DNA from 3 places in the Rhodococcus sp. MPR-R1B genome. Region 3 is predicted to be linked to each of the others. Evidence: riboswitches for the same ligand, from Rfam matches in the RefSeq annotation. Region 3 holds a riboswitch; each other region holds the start of a gene.
What was found. A riboswitch is a leader RNA that binds a small molecule or an ion and turns the genes downstream of it on or off. The one in region 3 is predicted to bind cobalamin.

Region 1: another riboswitch for cobalamin. It lies ahead of AC1Q61_RS28855 (ABC transporter substrate-binding protein); the one in region 3 lies ahead of metE (5-methyltetrahydropteroyltriglutamate--homocysteine S-methyltransferase).
Region 2: another riboswitch for cobalamin. It lies ahead of AC1Q61_RS10130 (FecCD family ABC transporter permease); the one in region 3 lies ahead of metE (5-methyltetrahydropteroyltriglutamate--homocysteine S-methyltransferase).

What each region holds. Positions count from the first base shown of each region.
Region 1 covers NZ_JBXAFO010000033.1:3,511-10,091, forward strand. The annotation lists gene AC1Q61_RS28825 (DUF6131 family protein) at 1-66, opposite strand, end outside; gene AC1Q61_RS28830 (nuclear transport factor 2 family protein) at 231-632, opposite strand; gene AC1Q61_RS28835 (DUF1254 domain-containing protein) at 734-2,074, shown strand; gene AC1Q61_RS28840 (SDR family NAD(P)-dependent oxidoreductase) at 2,125-2,916, opposite strand; gene AC1Q61_RS28845 (hypothetical protein) at 3,083-3,241, opposite strand; gene AC1Q61_RS28850 (siderophore-interacting protein) at 3,398-4,255, shown strand; cobalamin riboswitch at 4,297-4,477, shown strand; gene AC1Q61_RS28855 (ABC transporter substrate-binding protein) at 4,536-5,549, shown strand; gene AC1Q61_RS28860 (class I SAM-dependent methyltransferase) at 5,550-6,302, shown strand; gene AC1Q61_RS28865 (FecCD family ABC transporter permease) at 6,299-6,581, shown strand, end outside.
Region 2 covers NZ_JBXAFO010000005.1:243,249-249,829, reverse strand. The annotation lists gene AC1Q61_RS10140 (ABC transporter substrate-binding protein) at 1-986, opposite strand, end outside; gene AC1Q61_RS10135 (ABC transporter ATP-binding protein) at 983-1,801, opposite strand; gene AC1Q61_RS10130 (FecCD family ABC transporter permease) at 1,798-2,805, opposite strand; cobalamin riboswitch at 2,923-3,058, opposite strand; gene AC1Q61_RS10125 (TetR/AcrR family transcriptional regulator) at 3,075-3,683, opposite strand; gene AC1Q61_RS10120 (alpha/beta hydrolase) at 3,736-4,674, shown strand; gene AC1Q61_RS10115 (cation diffusion facilitator family transporter) at 4,685-5,632, shown strand; gene AC1Q61_RS10110 (hypothetical protein) at 5,661-5,963, shown strand; gene epsC (serine O-acetyltransferase EpsC) at 6,022-6,581, opposite strand, start outside.
Region 3 covers NZ_JBXAFO010000002.1:204,838-211,418, reverse strand. The annotation lists gene AC1Q61_RS03690 (ABC transporter permease) at 1-268, shown strand, start outside; gene AC1Q61_RS03685 (sensor histidine kinase) at 269-1,393, shown strand; gene AC1Q61_RS03680 (response regulator transcription factor) at 1,390-2,019, shown strand; gene AC1Q61_RS03675 (helix-turn-helix domain-containing protein) at 2,240-2,677, shown strand; cobalamin riboswitch at 2,775-2,983, shown strand; gene metE (5-methyltetrahydropteroyltriglutamate--homocysteine S-methyltransferase) at 3,143-5,407, shown strand; gene AC1Q61_RS03665 (ABC transporter substrate-binding protein) at 5,466-6,581, opposite strand, start outside.

The sequences.
Region 1 (6,581 bases), on a different contig from region 3:
GGTGGTCAGAATGCTCAACCCCGTGAAAAAGCCGATCAACGCCAGAATAATGCCGAGAACAATCATGTGAGAACCTCATCCGGTATGCGTATCAAAATGATCTACTCAACTGACGCTACTACAGAAACTTCACAATCGATAAATCCGATAAATACATTCATAAATGCGAAACTCGTATTACTACCCAATAGTGTCACCGTTAAAACATCAGCCTTTCTCTTATCTCTACGTCATAGTTCCACGTCCTCGATCTTCGCCTCGACCGCCGGCGTGATGTGGCTCAACACGCAGCACCAACGACCGTCTCGCCGCGCGAACACGTCGGTGGTCCACTCGTCGGCGTCGTATTGTCTGCCGCCGTAGTGCGCGGTATTGACGATCCGCGTGGTGAACAGTGCGACGTCACCGAAGAAACGCACGCGAGCGCTCCCGACGCGGTCCATCGTCGAATGAGTCAGGTCGCCCGAGGCCACGAAACCCAGGAACTCCGCTTTGGTCGACACTCCGGATTCCGAGACGATCACCCAGTCGTCTGCCATGAAATCGCCGATCCGTTCGGCGTCGTTCGAGCACATCGCGACGTTCCACTCGTCTGCGACAGCGACCAATGCCGCACTCTCCTGATCCGACATGTCTTCTCCCTCTACCGTCGTCACCCTCGGCGGGTGATGCCCCGACGGCAGGGTTCCCGCAGGGTGGACTTCGAACCGACGTGCACGACGAGAGGGCAGAGATGACAGACACCAGTCGCACCGAGCTTGCAGCTCAGGCGTATATCTACGGATTTCCCCTCGTTTTCAATCTCGACCAGGTCCATCGGTATGTTCACAACGGTGTCGGAGCGAACCCCGCCGCACCTTTCAACACCTTCAGCCACGCCCGAACACTGGCCGGGCCGGCAGACACTTTCGTCACGATCAACAACGACACCGTGTATTCCATGGCGCAGATCGATCTCTCTGTCGGCCCCGTTGCGCTGCACGTCCCCGATACCGATGGCCGTTACTACGTCCTCCAGTTCGTGGACGCCTGGACAAACAATTTCGCTTACGTCGGGCATCGGGCCACCGGCACGAAGAGCGGAGACTTCCTTCTCGTCCCACCCACCTGGACGGGAACCCCGGCGGACCAGACCACGGTGATCAGATTTCCCACGAACATTGCGTCGATCGTGGGCCGGTGGGCATGCGGTGGCGACGACGACCTCCCTGCGGTGCACGCCTTGCAGGACGCCACCACGCTGACCGTCGTCGACTCCACCGGAAACTCGGCGGGTCTCCCAGTGCCCGAACCCGGGGTAAGCCAGGACCTCCTGTTCCTCGAGAAACTCCGCATCTGGTCACAGGCGTTTCCGCCGGCCCCGCGAGATCGAGAACTCCAGGATTCCTTCTCCCTGATCGGAATCACCGAGCACGGGGCCTCTCCCTACGTATCGCTGTCTGCCGACGAGGCAGCCGCGTTGGCTGACGGATTGACGATCGGTGAGAAGAACCTGCTCGAGGCCCTCACGAAAGGCTCCAGCCCCGAAGTCAACGGATGGAAGCTCACATTCCACGCCTTCGACTACAACCTCGACTACTTCGAGGTCGGCACAATCGACGATTCACAATTCAAGATCGCCGATCCCAAGTTGCGCATCGTCGAACGCGCCGCGGCTGCCAAGGGCGGGCTGTGGGGCAACCACCCTTACGAAGCGGCGTACATCATGACCTACGTCGACGATCAGGGCGAGCAGTTGAACGGAACCCACACCTACACAATAAGACTCGACCCCACTCCGCCGGTGAGCGCCTTCTGGTCGCTGACGATGTACTCGGTGCCGGACTTCTTCCTCGTGGCGAACCCCGTCGACCGATACTCGATCGGCGACCGCACTCCAGGAATCGTCCACGACGCCGACGGTGCGTTGACGATCACGATCAGCCACGAGGAGCCGAAAGATCCCACGGCGAAGGCAAACTGGCTGCCCGCACCGCGCGGGGATTTCCGACCGGTACTGAGAATGTACGAACCTTCGCCCGCCGTGCTCGATCAGTCCTACGTCGTCCCCGCCATCACTCGCTCGCAAGAATGACGGCTCGCGTCTGACGGCCTGCCTGTGCGGGCCGTCAGACGGACTCAGAATCAGGCGTGTGTGCCGCCGTCGACACGGATCTCCGTGCCCGTGATGAAGGCACCATCGTCGGATGCCAACATCGCGATAACTCCCGCAACACTTTCCGGCCCGGCCATGGGGGCACCACCGGACTCCAGATCAGTGCTCAGAATCGGTGACAACTTGCCGAAGAGCGACCAGTCGGTGTCTTCCGGCAAGTACGACGCCGTAGTGTCGGTGATCCCGCTCTTCACACTGCCCGGAGCCACCGCGACGGCACGCAGACCCTGCTTGCCGTATTCGAGAGCCAGTGCGTGAGTGAAGGACTGGATTCCTCCCTTACTTGCGGCGTACGCGGCCATGTACGGGTGCGCGAAGGCCGCGGAGGTGGAACTGAAATTCACCACGACTGCGTTGGCGGTGGCGAGGAGAGCCGGCAGTGCCTGGCGGGTGACGAGGAAAGTGCCCGTCAAATTCACGGAGAGCACCTGATTCCACAGGTCCAGCGAGGTCTCGTGGGTGTGCCCACCACGCAGTATCCCGGCGGCGTTGACCAGTACGTCCAATCCCCCGAGAGTCGAAATCGCCTGACCCACAACCTTGATGACGGAACTCTCGTCACCGATATCGACGACGACGGTGTCGAGGCGATCCTCCGTCGAAGCATGTTCTGCCGATTTCCGGGTGTTCGCCAAACCCTGCTCGGAGATGTCGGCAGCGACCACGCGGCCACCTTCGGCGAGCAACCGCAGCGCGGTGGCCTGCCCGATTCCAGATCCTGCGCCGGTGACGAGAATACGACGACCTTCGAAACGATTCATTGCTGTGTACCTTTCACGAAAACGAGTTGGCTGGCATTCCAGGCTCGGTGGCGCCGACACTCACAACTCACCCGCGAGAAACTTCAGGTACGGGAAATGCGCAGCACTGCAACAGGTGTGGCACTGCGAAATCTCGGCGAGGCAATGCTCGCCGAAGTGGCGAATGTCAGACGGATCCGGCCGGTGCGGCCAAGGCTCTTTCGATCCAGACAAGACCGGACGGGCGGCGGTCGATCGCCTTACGCCCACGTCGGAAAGTCGCTACGCCGAATCGGGCCGTGCGCAGTGCACGGCCGGAAGCGAGAGAACAGCGGCGTATGGACATCACAGGCACGGTAGCAGCGCCGGCACCACTCGCTCAACCGCGTCGTTTCGAGACCCGAATCATTCAGGTAATCAGATGTCACTTCTGGACAACTCGCTCGACTTAGGCAGCACTAACCTGGCGGCATCCCGAAAACCCGATCCAGGAGCACAGTCGATGACACATGCAGACGCCTCGCGCACAACAACTCCCCCGACGACCGTCCTAAGGACCGCTGACCACAATCGCGGACTCAACGACGTTCTCGCGATCGTCGAAGCGATGGAGCGACCGAGCGATCACCTGCTGCGGATCACGGCTCGTTTGACGGAGTCGACCGACGATCCGACCTGGTCACGCCCGAATGTGACCGTACGCATGAATCTCGGGCCGGCCTTCGACGACGCTTCGCGCGTGTACACGGTGCGTTCCTACGATTCAGCGAGCGGATCGATCGTCGTCGATGTGGTCCTGCACGGACAGACCAGTCCGATGATGAGGTGGGCAGCAACGTTGGCCGTCGGTGACACCTTCGGCCTCACCGGTCCGCGGCCACACTTCTTGATCCCTGATGTTCCTGGTCGACGTATCGCACTTTTTCTGGACGGCACCGCAATACCCGCATTGCACTCGATCATCGAGCAGTTACCTACCGACGTCGTCGGAATCGGCTGGGTCACAACAGATGACGAGGTCGCCTTCGCCGAACTGCCCGCCCTCCCCGGCCTGGAGCTTCACCGCGTGAGCGCAGATCCGGCCGAGCCCGACGGCCCACTGGCGGTACGAGCACGCGAGCTCGCCAATCCCGCGAGCTACGTCGTGTGGGGCGCCGGTGAACGCAACGAGATGCGCGCAATCCGGAAGCACTTTCGATCGACCGTCGGACTCGACAAAAACGACGTCGCGATATTCGGATATTGGAAGGAGGGCGTCAGCAACACCGAAATCGACCTCCGTCGACGCGAGAACTACGAGCGCATCCTCGCCGACGGCGGAACCCTCACCGACATCGACGACCTGGCCATCGAGATCTGATTGCCTCACACCAGCCGACCTGACCGGCGGTGCACTGCGGTGATAAGTTCCTCTGTGCCAGCGGACCTCCACACAGGGGGTCAGGGAATCCGGTGTGAATCCGGAACTGACGCGCAGCGGTGAGGGTGACCGCCCGGGCTTACGCCACTGGATGAGAATCTGGGAAGGCGCTCGGGTGGGGCGATCTCGAGTCCGAATACCGGCTGGCAGCAGGGGTCAACAGGCGCCTGTTCACACGGTAACGGGCTCCGCGAACGAGCCCCTGCGAGAACGAGATTCCATGCGTCTGTCCAGACTTCGCCTACCCGCCGCCGCCGTCGCTGCCCTGTTGAGCGCGTCGTTGGTTGCCTGCTCCTCCGACGACAGTGCTGCCCGACAATCCAACTCTTCCGAACAATCGCGCGTGACAGTCCAGAACTGTGGCCGAGACGTCACGGTGGAGCGACCGATCGAACGGGCAATCGCGGTAAATCAACCTGCAGCAGAGATGCTGTTCGCACTGGGAGTGCAGGACCGGATGGCCGGGTACGCCATGAGCGATGACGATGTCCTCCCAGAACTGCGCGAGGCGCGTGGTCAGGTCCAGGCGTTCGACACCGAGTTCCCGTCATTCGAAAGTGTCCTCGAACGCGAACCGGACATGGTCTACACGACGTTCAACTACACGTTCACCTCGGAGGGCATCGCCGACCGGATCAAGTTCACCGACCTCGGTGTCGCGACATATCAGTCACCCAGCGAGTGCACCGGTCAGGATGCCGAGCAGAGCAAGGCCCTCACGCTCGACGACTTGTACGACGAAATCGACGACGTGGCAACACTGTTCGATGTCAAGGACAAAGGTGTCGACCTCACCGAGAATTTGAAGGATCGCGCGGCCACCGCCACGGCGGCACTGGGAGCTGAGAACGTGACGCTGGCGTGGTGGTACGCAGCCACGAAGACTCCGTACTTCGCCGGGTGCTGCGGTGCACCGGGAATCATGACCGACGCGGTGGGTGCGAAGAACGCCTTCGACGACAACAAGCAGTACTGGCCCGAAATCGGTTGGGAGAGTGTCCTCGATCGAGACCCGACCGTGCTGGTGCTCGCAGATCTCGACCGCGGTGGAGACGGCGACAGTGCCGCAGACAAGATCGCGTTCCTCGAATCGGACCCGGTCGCCAGCAAGCTCACCGCAGTGAAGAACAAGCGTTACATCATCCTCGAAGGAACGACGATGGATCCCTCGATCCGCAATGTCGGTGGCATCGAACAGCTCTCCGACGGGCTGCGCCAGTTGGGTGTGGTCTAGATGTCCGCGGAGATCTGTGAACTGGTGCGTCGGTGGGACGACCAGCAGGCGGCATACATCGCCGACCGTGAGAAGCGCTTCGACGTGATTCTCGACGTCCTCGAATTGCAGCACGCGCACGCCCCGTTCACGGTTGTCGACCTGGCCTGCGGGCCGGGTTCACTGAGCGCCCGGATTCTCGAAAAGTTCGAGCATGCGAGCGTTGTGGGGATCGATTACGACCCGATGCTGCTGGAGCTCGCCCGCCAGTCGTCGACGCGTTTCGGTGACCGACTGCAGCTGATCGACGCAGACCTGGCGGGAGCCGATTGGCCGAATTCGGTGGCTGCGCCGGTTCAGGCGATAGTGTCGACAACCGCGCTGCACTGGTTGCAACCGCAGCAGCTCGTCGAGGTGTATCGGCAGTGCCGCGAACTGCTGAGCCCTGCCGGCGTTCTGCTCAATGGTGATCACTTTCGCTTCGACGGCCGATCCCCCGTCATAAGCCGATGGGCGAACGCTCACGACGAGCAGACGCAACGCTCCGCCTTTGCTGCGGGCGCTCCCGAGTGGGACAGCTGGTGGGACGAGCTGCGGGCCACTCACGGCATCGGACCAATGACCGACGAGCGAGAGCGCAGATTCGCCGGACGTGACGCCACCGCGCCCACAGCCGTCGACTTCCAGTTGGCGGCGCTCGCGCAAGCAGGTTTTCGGGAGTCGGGGACGGTCTGGCAACTGTTCGACGACTACGTGGTCTACGGCGTGAGATGACGACAAGAGTTCGGCTGCGTGACAACCCGACGACCGTCACCCTGCTGTGGGTGATCGGTGTTGTCACGCTGGCCGGATCAGCCGCCGTTGCCATCACGTTGGGGCCGGCCGGTCTGTCGGTCGGTGAGGTGGCTTCGATTGTCGTCGGCCATCTCGGCGGTACCGCGGCGGACGTCACCCCTATCCGTGACGGCATCGTGTGGGACCTCCGTCTGCCGCGCACCCTGCTCGCCGCGCTCTGCGGTGCCGGTCTCGGGCTGTGCGGTGCGATCATGCAAT
Region 2 (6,581 bases), on a different contig from region 3:
TGTTCCGCGCCGTAGATATTGGGGAACCCACTGGTGCCCATGGCGAGCGGGAGTACGACGAAACGGTTCTGCTTGACTGCGTCGAGGTCACGCAGGCCTTCTCGGCTCTTGATCGCGTCGATCTTGCCCTGTACTTCGTCGGCACTCTTCTTGTAGTCCATGATCACGATGATGTCGGGTTCTGACTTCGCGACGGTCTCCCAGCTCGCTTTGAACCAGGTGTTGTCGACGTCGGCGAACACATTGGTTCCCCCGGCGACGTCGATGATTCCGTTGGGGGCTCCGTTGCCTCCGCTGGTGTACAGATCTTCTTCACCGCTGTCGTAGATCAGCACCTTCGGCTTGTCGGCGGCATCTGGCGCGGACTCCAGACGTGCCAAACGTGAATCCAATTCGGTCAATGCCTCGGCGGCGGTGTCCTCGGTTCCGAACAGCTTTCCGTAATTGGTCACGTCCGCACGAAGGGCATCCCACGGACCCATCGTGCCGAGCGCGGAATCCGCTGCGGCACTCTGCCGACAACTATCGGAGATCACATATGCATCGATGTTGTTGCTCTGCAGCGATTCCGGCGTCACACCGGAGGCGCCCTTGAACAAGCCACTGTAGGAGCCGACCACCAGGTCCGCCTGCTTACCCAGAATCGTCTCCATCGTGATCGTTCCGTCCAGGTGTGGGACGTCCGCAATTCCAGGGCCGAACATCGACTCCATGACCGCGTCGTTGTTCGTGTTCAACACGACGGCCGCGAGACGATCCAAACCGCCGACTCGGAGAATGGTGCCGATATTGGCCGCATTGCTTGTCGCAACGACGTTCTCGATCGGAAGCTGGAAAGTGCTTTCGGTCCCGCAGTTCTCCAATGTCACCGAAGTCTTGTCTGCAGCTTCGTCCACCGGTGCAGTTGCCGAGCAGCCGGCAACTGTCAACAACGCTGTCGCGGCTACAACCGCACCGAACGACGCGCGGGTCTTTACCTGTATCAAAGTGCACTCTCCGAAAATGATTGTTGTAGTTGAGAATTTCGTGATTCGAATACGAGGTGTGAACGGCCTGTCGCGGGGTTCACGAGCTCGAAAGTCTCGACGCCGAAGACAGTTGCCACCACCGAGGTGGTGAGTACGTCGGATGGATGTCCGAACGCCCTGGCCACTCCATCCGCGAGCACGAGCACCCGATCGCACACTGCCGCAGCCAAATCGAGGTCGTGCAGTGCCATGATCACCGTCCGGTCCAACGACCGGACCAGATCGAGCAGTTCGAGTTGATGCCGGATGTCGAGATGATTGGTCGGCTCGTCGAGGATGAGCACACCGGCGTCCTGCGCGAGACCTCGGGCGAGAAACACCCGCCGGCGCTCACCGCCGGAAAGCGTGTCCATCGAAGAGAACCGGTGCTCGATCATTCCGACCTCGCCCAGAGCACGATCGACGACGGCATTCTCGTGCTTTCCACCGACGCTCCAGGGCTTTGCATGTGGCGTGCGGCCCAGACTCACGTACTCGTGAACTAACAAATCGGCGGGACTCTGCTCTTCCTGCGCCACAAAGGAAATGGCTTTGGCCCTCGACCGCGCGGACATCGCGTGCACGGAGTCGCCGCCGACACGAATGTCACCGCCGGCGATCGGCCCGAGACCGGCGAGAGCACGCAAGAACGTCGACTTGCCCGATCCGTTCGGACCGACGACGCCGACTACTGCACCGGCGTCGGCCGCGATGTCGACGCCTTTGACGATGGTTCGACGGTCGATGCGGACAACGACTCCGGACGCGGTCAGCGCCAGGGCTCGGGCGCTCACGAACTGCCACCGAATCGGTAGCGCCGACGGCCGAGAAGCAGGAGAAACAGCGGTGCACCGATCACCCCGGTCACCACGCTCAGCGGGATCTCGGTCGGCCGCAACGAGGTCCGCGCCACGACGTCGACCCACACCAGGAACGACGCGCCGATCAGTGCTGCCGCCGGCAACACCACTCGATGTCTGGCTCCGACAAGCATGCGTGTGACGTGCGGTATGACCAGGCCTACGAAGGCGATCGCGCCGGACACCGCAACCATCGTGCCGACCAACGCTGCCAGCACGCCGAACAGCACGTTTCGCAGGGTTCGGATGGGAATACCGAGCGAAGCCGCGACGTCCGGCCCGGCCGCCAGCGCGTCCAGCCAACCGTGCAGGGCGAACACCGCTGCCGTCAGCAGGAACACAACGATGACCGGCGCCCACAACTTGTCCCAGGATGCCCCGGCCAAACTTCCCAGGAGCCAGAACAATACGGACTGCGCGGCCTGGGAATCATTGGTACGCAGCACCAGAAAACTCGCGATCGCCGACAGGGCGGATGCGGTAACGGTGCCGGTCAGAACCAATCGCAGTGGAGTGATACCGCCTTGCAGCGTCGCGATGGTGAAGACGAGAATCGCAGCTCCCAACGCCCCGATCATCGCGCCGAAACTGAGCGCCCACACTCCCGCGCCGGCGAACAGTCCGGTGGTGATGACGGCGGTGGCACCGACACTCGCGCCGGACGACACTCCCAGCAGGTGGGGATCGGCAAGAGCGTTACGGACGAGGGTTTGCACCACCGCGCCGGCGACGGCAAGACCAGCGCCGACGGCCAGACCGAGCAGTACCCGAGGTGCTCTGATCCCCCACACGATCGCAAGTTCGGAACGCGTGACGGGTGGGCCTCCAAAGCGCGAGTGCACCACGTCCACCACAGTGGACACGGGGAGCATCTCGGATCCGAATGCCAACGCGCACACAGCAGAGAGCACGGCGACGACCAGCAGAGCGGGCAGCACGATACCCGGACTGAGCCGTCCTCGCGGCGCACCAGCCTTCGGCGAAAGCAGGTGGGTAGGTGGAGACAGAGCTCCGCCAACAGCATTCATGGTGTGACCGATCCATCCTCGTGGCATGACACAACGTCAACGAGGGTGGTATCTGGCTACGGTCGACGCAGGGACGACCTCACAGTGGCGGGACCGCGCCGGAATTGCACCGACTTCCCATTACCTCGATGATGACGTCAGAACCATAACGGACTGTGGTCACCATTCCGCACACCGGATCAGGATTCCGACGCGATCATCGATCTCGCCTGCCGCACGACGGCTTCCGTTCGCACTCGAAGTTCTTCGGGTGAATCCGATTCCAGCACAACCCGATGCACCTGACTGTCCACGGCAGTCACGGTCAGCCGCGACGTCAACAACGCATCCTCCGCACTGAAACCGTGGCTCTGGAGGCACTCCGAAAAGCCTAGTACCAGTTGACGATTCAATTCTTCGACCTGCTCGATGAGCTCACGCGTACGCGGAACCTGATCGTAGAGCAGGTGAAAGAACTCTCGCGGCTTACTGTTCACTTCGACCGCACACTCCACCAACATCCGGACGGCCTCGTCCGGGGAGAGCTCACGCTCGACGATGTCGGCAAGGCAGAGCGCAAAACTCTCCCGCGCAGCACTCACGTGACGGTTCGCCAACTCCGAGAGGATCTCGTACTTGTCGCCGAAATACTGGTAGAGCGAGCCCACCGACACCCCTGCTTCGTCAGCGATCCGGTTGGTGGTCGCTGCCATGGCTTCCGAAGCGAAAACGCGAGTAGCTGCCTCCAGGATCGCGTCGTAGGTAGCCCTCGAGCGCTGCTGGGAGGGCCTTTTCCGCCGAGTCGACACGGTCCTCCGATGCGAGTTGTCAGCCGCGACGCCGATACCGAGAATTGTGTAGGTGACCAGCGCCGATTACTCGAAGTTTATGCCCGACCGGTACACCGACCACATGCCGGCGCCGACCCCGACGTGGTGGGAGTGGAACGGCAACACCGTCCACGTCGCACGGGCCGTGGTTCCAGACGCGCCGGTTCGTGTTCTCGGCATCCACGGCGCCGGCGGCTACTCGGGCGCGTTGTGGCCGTTCGCCGGGATCGGCGTGAAACTCGGAGCCGAAGTCCTCTTCCCTGACCTTCCGCTGTACGGCGACACCGTCGTAGCCGATCCCGCCGGCGTCCGGTACGAGCAGTGGGTCGATCTCCTCTGCGATCTCGTCCGGGCCGAGAAGGCAGCCGACGATCGGCCGCTGGTGTTGTTGGGAGCCAGCATCGGCGGTCTGCTGGCCTACGAGGTAGCCGCGCGGACCGGTCTGGCCGACGCCGTCGTCGCTACCTGCCTGCTCGATCCCTCGGATCCATCGGCCAGAGCTGCCGCGGCGCGGTTCGGCCCGATGGGTGTCTACGGCGCTCCCCTGATGCGGCGCACCGAACGACTGGTGGGCCGTATCCGCGTGCCCATCCGTTGGGTCGCCGACGTGGCGAACATGAGCAGCAATCGGGAGCTCGCAACGCTGTGCGCAACCGATCCGCGCGGTGGCGGTGTTCGGGTGCCACTCGGATTCCTCAGCAGCTACTTCTCGTTCGAGCACACCGCACCCGAAGCATTTCGGACGACGCCCGTTCTGCTCACCCACCCGGCCGACGACCGATGGACGCCACCCGAACTGAGCCTGCAGTTCCTCCGCCGCATCAACGCACCCACCGAATTCGTGATGCTGGACGGGTGCGGGCACTTTCCCGTCGAAGAGCCGGGCCTGACGCAGTTCCACGACGCCGTCGCCACACTGCTGCACTCCGTCGCCGAGCGTCACCGCACGAAACCGTCGTCACCCGCCTAGCCTGAGAATCGTGAGCACCGAAACGGAAGCATCGGCCGACGAGAGCACCACGACGGTCGTACTGGCGTTTGCGGCGAACGCGCTGATCGCCGGTGCCAAGACGGCGGCCGCCATCGTCACCGGATCTGCATCGATGGTCGCAGAGGCCACCCACTCCTGGGCCGATACCGGCAACGAAGTGCTGCTGCTGATCGCGAACCGCCGCTCGAAACGGGTTCCCGACCGAGACCAGCCACTCGGCTACGGCCGGGAGGCATACATCTGGTCGATGTTCGCCGCTCTCGGACTGTTTGCACTCGGCGCGGGTGTCTCGATCACTCATGGCATCCAGGAACTGTTCCATTCCGAACCGGCCTCCGACTTCGGTGTCGCCTACGCCGTCCTCGGCGTCTCGTTCATCCTCGAAGGCATCTCGTTCCGGCAGGCGTACAAACAACTCCGAAACGAAGCGTCCGCCGTGAACCGCGACGTCATGACCCAGGCACTCAACACATCCGACCCGACGACTCGGGCCGTGTTCGCCGAAGATGCTGCGGCACTTATCGGTTTGGTCATCGCGTTCGTCGGTGTTCTGTTGCACCAGGTCACCGGTTCGCCGATCCCCGACGCCCTCGGCTCCATCTTCGTCGGCATTCTCCTCGGAGTCATCGCAATCATTCTGATAGATCGGAACCGCCGCTTCCTGGTCGGCGAAGAGGCCTCACCGACGCTGCGGGCAGCAGCCGTCGAAGCTCTCACCCAACTGCCCGAGATCAACCGAATCACGTTCCTACGCATGGAATACCTCGGGCCGCGGCAGGTCTACCTGGTGGCCAGCGTCGATCTGGTCGGTGACTACGCGGAATCCCGAGTGGCCCACACGTTGCGCGAACTCGAACGCGCACTCGAGCAGAGTCCACGCGTCGTGCGGGCGATCCTGACCCTCTCGACGCCCGAAGAACCGTCGATCGCAGTCTGAACTTCCGGCCGGGCGATAGGCTCGTTCGATGCGCGCACTGATCGTGATTCTGGCGGTTCTGGGATTTGTCGTCGGGGGAATTCCCCTGGTGGGCAGTCTGATCGACGTGATGACCAGCCCTGACGAGACCATCGTCTATCAGGGTTCCTACGTACCGTTCCGGGACGTGCAGATGGCTCGGGACTACGAGTCGACAATAGCCACCGCCTACGAACCCTTAGACGGACCGCGCTGGCTCGTCCTGGCCTGCTATCCCTTGATCGGAGCAGCATTGGGCGCTGCGACGGCCGTCGTACTGGGACGTCGCGGGTGGCACCTGACGCGAGCCTGAACAAACGCCGACGGCCACCCGCCGTCTACACGAGGGTGGCCATCGAAGAAGGAGTGCTTCAGATGTACATCGCCGGATCGATGTAGCTGTTCGGGTCCACCAGTTTTTCCTTGGTGGTCCGTGGCCGCGCCACCGCCGGGATACCCGTCGCGATGGATTCGGCCGGAACATCTCTGGTGACAACGGCATTGGCGCCGATAGCGCTACCTTCACCGATGACGACAGGTCCGAGGATCTTGGCACCAGCGCCGACGGTGACCCGGTCTCCCAGCGTCGGGTGACGTTTGACCTGTTCGAGCGAGCGACCACCGAGAGTGACGCCGTGATAGAGCATCACGTCGTTACCGACCTCGGCCGTCTCCCCGATCACGACGCCCATGCCGTGGTCGATGAAGAACCGTCGACCGATGGTGGCACCGGGATGAATCTCGATGCCGGTGACGAAGCGTGTCAGCTGCGAGAGCACTCGCGCCGGGCCGCGTAGCGCAGGGACGGCCCACATGCGATGTGCAACCCGATGCGCCCAAATAGCATGCAGCCCTGAATAAACGAGCGCGTTCTCCACATTGCTGCGCGCGGCAGGATCCTGACCGCGCGCAGCCTGCAGGTCCTCGCGAA
Region 3 (6,581 bases):
ACTCCCCAGTGAGAACGTCATGCAGTTGCTCGGACCGGGACTGGCTCTGCTCGCATTCGGCGGCGGACTCTTCGTACCACTCACCGACGGTTCCGTATGGGCGACCATCGCACAGTTCACCCCGATGTTCGGCATCAACGCCCTCGCCCACGCACCGTTGACGGGCAATAGCATTCACTGGACCTGGATCGTCAATATCCTGGTGTGGTTCGCCATCTTCGCCGGCGGAGCGATCTGGCGGTTCCAACGAGATACGGAGCGTGTGTAGTTGTCGCAAACGACTGACCGAGAAGATTCCGTCGCGCTCCCGCGGCGGAATCGTTTCGGCGTTCTCTTCGCGGCGGTCTGGATGGTATTTCTCGGCGGGCCGCTGATCGAGGGATGGAATCTACGCGACGAACTGCGCGGCTGGACAGGGATTCTCGCGACGATCGCCTTCAGTGCCCTCTACCTCTACACCTTCGCCACAACGCAGCAGCGGCGTCGAATGACGATGACTCGGCCGACGATTCGCGAAGCTGCACTGACTTTGGCCGCCTTGACCGCGTTGGCCGCCGTGATGATCGTGAGCGTCGGGCCGACAGGTTTGGCAGCAGCACCGTACCTCGCGGTGACAGCGGTGACACTGTTGCCGACCGTCGCCGGCGGCATTCTCGCCTTGGTGTTCGCGGCCTCCGTGGAGATAGTCAGCCTCTCGTCCGGGTGGGGGAACTACTCCGGACTCTCGCTCGGAGTCTGCGCGGCCGCATTCGCGACCTGGGGCATCATGTCCCTGATCAGCCGCAACTTCGCCATGCTCCATGAACGCGAAGAGCAGGAGCAGCGGGCAATCATGGAGGAGCGAACGAGGATGGCGCGCGATCTGCACGACATCCTCGGACACTCGCTGACCGTCATCACGATCAAAGCCGAACTGGCCAATCGCCTACTCGATGTCGATATCGAACGTGCGCGCAACGAACTCGACGACCTCGAAAGACTTTCGCGTGACGCGTTGGCAGACGTGCGCTCGGCCGTCGAAGGATTTCGTGGGATTTCTCTTCCCGTCGAAATAGCCCGAGCACGAGAGGCATTGCGTGCGGCTGGCATCGAGGACGAGGTGCCGAGCAGTACCGACATGGTTCCCACGCGTCTTCGCGAACTCTTTGCATGGACGATCCGTGAGGGCGTCACCAACGTCGTTCGACACAGCGGTGCGACCCACTGCCGGATCACGGTCGACGAAAATAGTGCGTCGGTCGTCGACGACGGGCAAGGGGCCGGGTCGACGTCTTCCGGCAACGGTCTGATCGGATTACGCGAGCGCGCCGGAGCGTCGGGCGCACGAGTGATCATCACTCATCCCCAGCCGCAGGGGTTTGCACTTCAGGTAGTCGAACAGGAGACAGAGTGAACAGCCAGGGCGATCGAGCAACCATACGGCTGCTCTTGGCGGACGACCAGGCGCTCGTGCGAGGAGCGTTGGCCGCACTACTCGATCTGGAATCCGACCTCTCCGTGGTGGCCGAGGTCGGTCGCGGCGACGAGGTTGTGGCCGCTGTTCTCGAACACCGCCCGGATGTCGCGCTTCTGGACGTCGAGATGCCCGGCATGGACGGAATCGCCGCGACGGCGGCCCTTCGCGAGGCAGCACCCGACACCCGAGTCCTGATCGTCACCACGTTCGGACGTCCCGGATTTCTTCGCAAAGCCCTGCACGCCGGGGCCGGCGGGTTCGTCGTCAAGGACACACCCGCCAGGCAGTTGGCCGACGCAGTCAGGCGTGTCCACGCCGGACTGCGCGTCGTCGATCCCACCCTTGCGGCCGACAGCCTCGTCAGCGGCGAGTCGCCCCTGACGGAGCGTGAGACCCAAGTACTGCGCGCCGCTCACGACGGCGCACCCGTGGCAGCCATCGCAGGGGCGCTCTTCTTGTCCGCAGGGACAGTTCGAAATCATCTGTCATCCGCGATGGGCAAGACAGGTGCGTCGACGCGCGCGGAAGCCGTCAGAATCGCCGAGTCGAACGGCTGGCTCTGATCCGCATGGCCGGAATCCACTTCCCCGGCAAATAGTTCGCCGTTCGATTCTTGACGGCGATTTGTCCAGATCACTCAAAGTAGGGACCTTCTACCCTAGGGGTTTTCCCTGCAAACAAACCCCTTCGCGAGAATCCAAAACAGCTAATCGTTCGATAACTGGCTATGATGCAGTTAATTGAATCGACGGAGCCTGTGCGTAACGGGGGAAGGGACGTCTCATGTCGAACCAGTTCAACGATCGCTTGAACTCGCTGTTCGAGACTGCCGACTTTCACGTCACCAACGCGATGGTCGTTCGCGGCATGACCGAGTTCGGCTGCCGCATCTCGACGCCGTACCTGTCCCAACTGCGCACCGGCGTCCGAACCAACCCGTCACCCGAAGTGGTTGCCGCCCTCGCCCACTTCTTCAACGTCCATCCGGACTACTTCTACGCCCCGTCCGATCAAACTCCGCCCGCGATCTCGGGCGGCGAGGCGGACCTCTCTCTCCTCGAACAGCTGCACAACGTGCGCCTGCGAAACCTCACCTCTCGCGTCGTCGATCTATCGCCGTCTTCGCAGGATCTGCTTGTCGAAATGGCGGAGAATCTACGTTCCTCCGAGAATCTTCCGCGCGTACCACCGGACTCGAATTCCTACATGTCACGCGCGTAGCGCCCTTCGCCGACTCTCCTTGACTGCTCAGGGAGGGTTGGCCTTATGCTGGTCGATGCAGCTGGTTCGCCCGGCGCGGTCATGAGGAGCCCCGAAGACCGTTCCCGGCGTCGAAGCCCCGTCAGCGCAAGCTGTCGGAGTGAGAGGGAACCCGGTGAAAATCCGGGACTGTCCCGCAGCGGTAAGCAGGAACGACCGCCGTTTATGTGCACTGGGCATCCGCCTGGGAAGCGACGGCCAGTAGGTTCGATCCAACTCGATCGAGTGCCCGCGAGTCCGAAGACCTGCCGACTGTGTCGGGCACGCCGTGCCCGACGGTCCACCGCCTCGTGGAATGGGCGTGTAGATCTCCATCGGACCTCGTGTGCGGTGCGGGCAGTACTGTCCGCCGAAACTCGAGGTCTCGTGAGGTGTACCCGTCTGCCGGCAGTGGCCATCAATGCATTGGCAATCTGGAGAAACTCCGTGACAACAACATTCACTTCGACCGTGCTGGGCTCACCGCGCATCGGTCCTCATCGAGAACTCAAGCGGGCAACCGAAAGCTACTGGGCAGGGCGCATCGACGCCGACGCCCTGCAGGCTGTCGCCCGTGACCTCCGTCGGCAGGGCTTGGCCGACCTCCGTGACCTGGGCCTCGACTCCATCCCGGTCAATACCTTCTCCTTCTACGACCAGATGCTCGACACCGCAGTTCTTCTCGGCGCGCTGCCCGACCGCGTCGCGTCGGTCGCCGATCCGTTGGACCGCTACTTTGCCGCCGCCCGTGGGACGGACACCATCGCGCCACTCGAAATGACGAAGTGGTTCGACACCAACTACCACTACCTGGTGCCGGAGATTTCACCGTCCACCACGTTCGCACTCGACCCGTCCAAGGTCTTGTCCGAACTGGCAGAAGCACTTTCCGACGGCATTGCAGCCCGCCCGGTCGTCATCGGACCGGTCACCTTCCTGCTGCTCTCGAAGGCTGTCGGCACAGACGAGCCGCTGCTCTCGCGGCTCGACGAACTACTCCCCCTCTACGCGGATCTACTCGGTCGGCTCGCGAAGGCCGGTGCGAGCTGGGTTCAGCTCGACGAACCCGCCCTCGTGGGCGATCGCACCGATGAGGAAATCGAAGCGGCACGCGCTGCGTACGAACAGCTTTCAGCGCTGTCCGAGCGGCCGTCGATCCTGTTGGCGTCGTACTTCGGTTCGCTGCGTGACGCGTTGCCCGCGCTTGCGTCCACCGGCGTCGAAGGATTTGCCGTCGACCTGGTGGCCGGTCAGGATTCGATCGGCTCCGTACCTGAACTCGCCCGCAAACTAATCGTCGCCGGAGTGGTCGACGGACGAAACATCTGGCGGTCCGATCTGGACTCGGCACTGAGCACTTTGGGTGCCTTGCTCGGCAGCGTCGACACGCTTGCCGTCTCCACGTCGTGCTCTCTGCTGCACGTTCCGTACACACTCGACGCTGAGTCCGATGTCGACAAGGCCCTGCGCTCGTGGCTCGCGTTCGGCACCGAGAAGGTCAAGGAAGTAGTAACTCTCGCAACCGCTCTCACACTGGGCCGAGAGTCGGTGGAGGACGAGTTCGCTCTGGCACGAGCGGCCGCGTCGACCCGCAAGGACGATCGCAGACTTAATGATGCGAGTGTTCGAGGCCGTCTGGACGCGGTGCTGAACTCGGCAACCGGTCGCGCGCCCGCCGCCGAACGTCGCGCTGCCCAGGACGAGCTGCTTTCTCTGCCGCCGCTGCCCACGACGACCATCGGTTCGTACCCGCAAACCTCGAAGATCCGCATCGCTCGCGCAGCACTGCGCAAGGGCGAGATCGACGAAGCCGAGTACGTCAACCGTATGCGCGCCGAAATTGCCGAAGTTGTTGCGCTCCAAGAAAAGCTGGACCTGGACGTGCTTGTTCACGGTGAGCCGGAACGCAACGACATGGTCCAGTACTTCGCGGAGCAGTTGGACGGATTCTTCGCCACCGCCAACGGTTGGGTCCAGTCGTACGGCACCCGCTGCGTGCGTCCGCCGATTCTGTACGGCGACGTCTCGCGCCCGAAGCAGATGACCGTCGACTGGATCACGTACGCGCAGTCCCTGACCGACAAGCCGGTCAAGGGCATGCTCACCGGACCCGTCACCATTCTGGCCTGGTCGTTCGTCCGTGACGACCAACCCCTCGCCGACTCGGCAAATCAAGTCGCACTGGCAATTCGAGACGAGACCGTCGATCTGCAGGCCGCCGGAATCGGAATCATCCAGGTCGACGAACCGGCTCTGCGAGAACTGCTCCCACTGCGTGCCGAGGATCAGCGCGCCTACCTGGACTGGTCGGTCGGCGCCTTCCGGTTGGCTACCTCGGGCGTCGCGGATTCCACTGCGATCCACACGCACCTGTGCTACTCCGAGTTCGGAGCGGTGATCGGCGCCATCGCCGGCCTCGACGCGGACGTCACGTCCATCGAGGCGGCGCGCTCACACATGGAGGTCCTCGACGATCTCAGTTCGGTCGGGTTCGATCTCGGCGTCGGCCCGGGTGTCTACGACATCCACTCGCCGCGGGTGCCGAGCGTCGACGAGATTGCCGAATCCCTGCGTGAGGCACTCAAAGCTGTTCCTGTCGAACGATTGTGGGTCAATCCGGACTGCGGATTGAAGACACGGGGGCCGATCGAGGTCGAAGCATCGCTTCGTAACCTCGTCGAAGCCGCGAAGTTGGTACGAGCGGAGCTTTAGGGGCAAAGCCCCTGTGCGCCTTTTTGGTAGTGGGAACTACCAAAAAGGCGCACGGGGGTCAGCTCAACCACGTATTGCCGAAGAGCAGAATCCCGTCCGCACTCGGGGTCACTCCGTGGACGTTCTCGCGCCACGGGATGAAGACCTTGCCGGAGTTGACCACGGCCATCGGCGCCGTCTCGTTGACCACGGTCTGAATATCGTCGATGACGGCTCGCCGCTCATCCTCGCCCGACGCTGTTTGCAGCTTGCCGAGCAACTCGTCCATCCGAGCGTTCTTGTAACCGAGGATGTTCGACGGCGAATCGCTGAACAGGTTGCCGTACATACGCACGAACGGTGACTCTTCCAGCACGTTGAACGCGAAGTAGGACACGTCGTAGTCATGCTTTGCGTACAGCATGGAAATCAGATCGTTGATGCTGGTTGCGTAGGTGATGTCGACCGTGAAACCCACTGCCTGCAAGAGCGACTGAAACGTCAGTGCGCTGCGCTGTGTCGCCGGATCGTTCATCCCGACGTACGTCAGTTTTCCGTCGTAACCGTCCGCCTTCGCCTCGGCGAGATACTTCTTGGCCGCCTCGGGGTCGAAGCCGTTCCCGGCCACCGATCCGTGCCACTGCGACCACGACGCGAACATGTCGGTGCCGGGTTCGCCGAAGCCGCCCTGAACTCGCTCGTTGAACGTATTCGGGTCCACCGCAGCGACAATCGCCTTACGCACGCGCTCGTCCTTCGCTGCCCGATCGTCGCGCTGATTGATTGCCAGAACTCCGGCCATGCTGGCCGAGTACACAAATCCGGGATCACCGGCTTCGAAAGCCTCGTGAATGAAGTCGGGAGACTTCAGATAGGCAACCTGGATTCCGTCGGTGTGCAATCCTTCCAGTTTGCTCTTCTCGTTGACGATTGCGGGAAAGCGCAACTTCTCGAGGTACGGCGCCCCGTCCCAGTACGTCGGACGGGCAGCGAGCACCAATTCGTCCTGGGAGGCGAACTTCTCGACGGTGAACGGGCCTGCCCCGATCGGGGTGAACGTGCCGGTAGCCATCGACGAGGGCGCGACGATCATGCCGGGACCGGTGGTGAACATGATCGGGAACTCGTCCCACGGCTGCGCCAATGTAAAGACGACCGTACTCGGATCCGGTGAATTCGTCTCGCGCACAGCGGT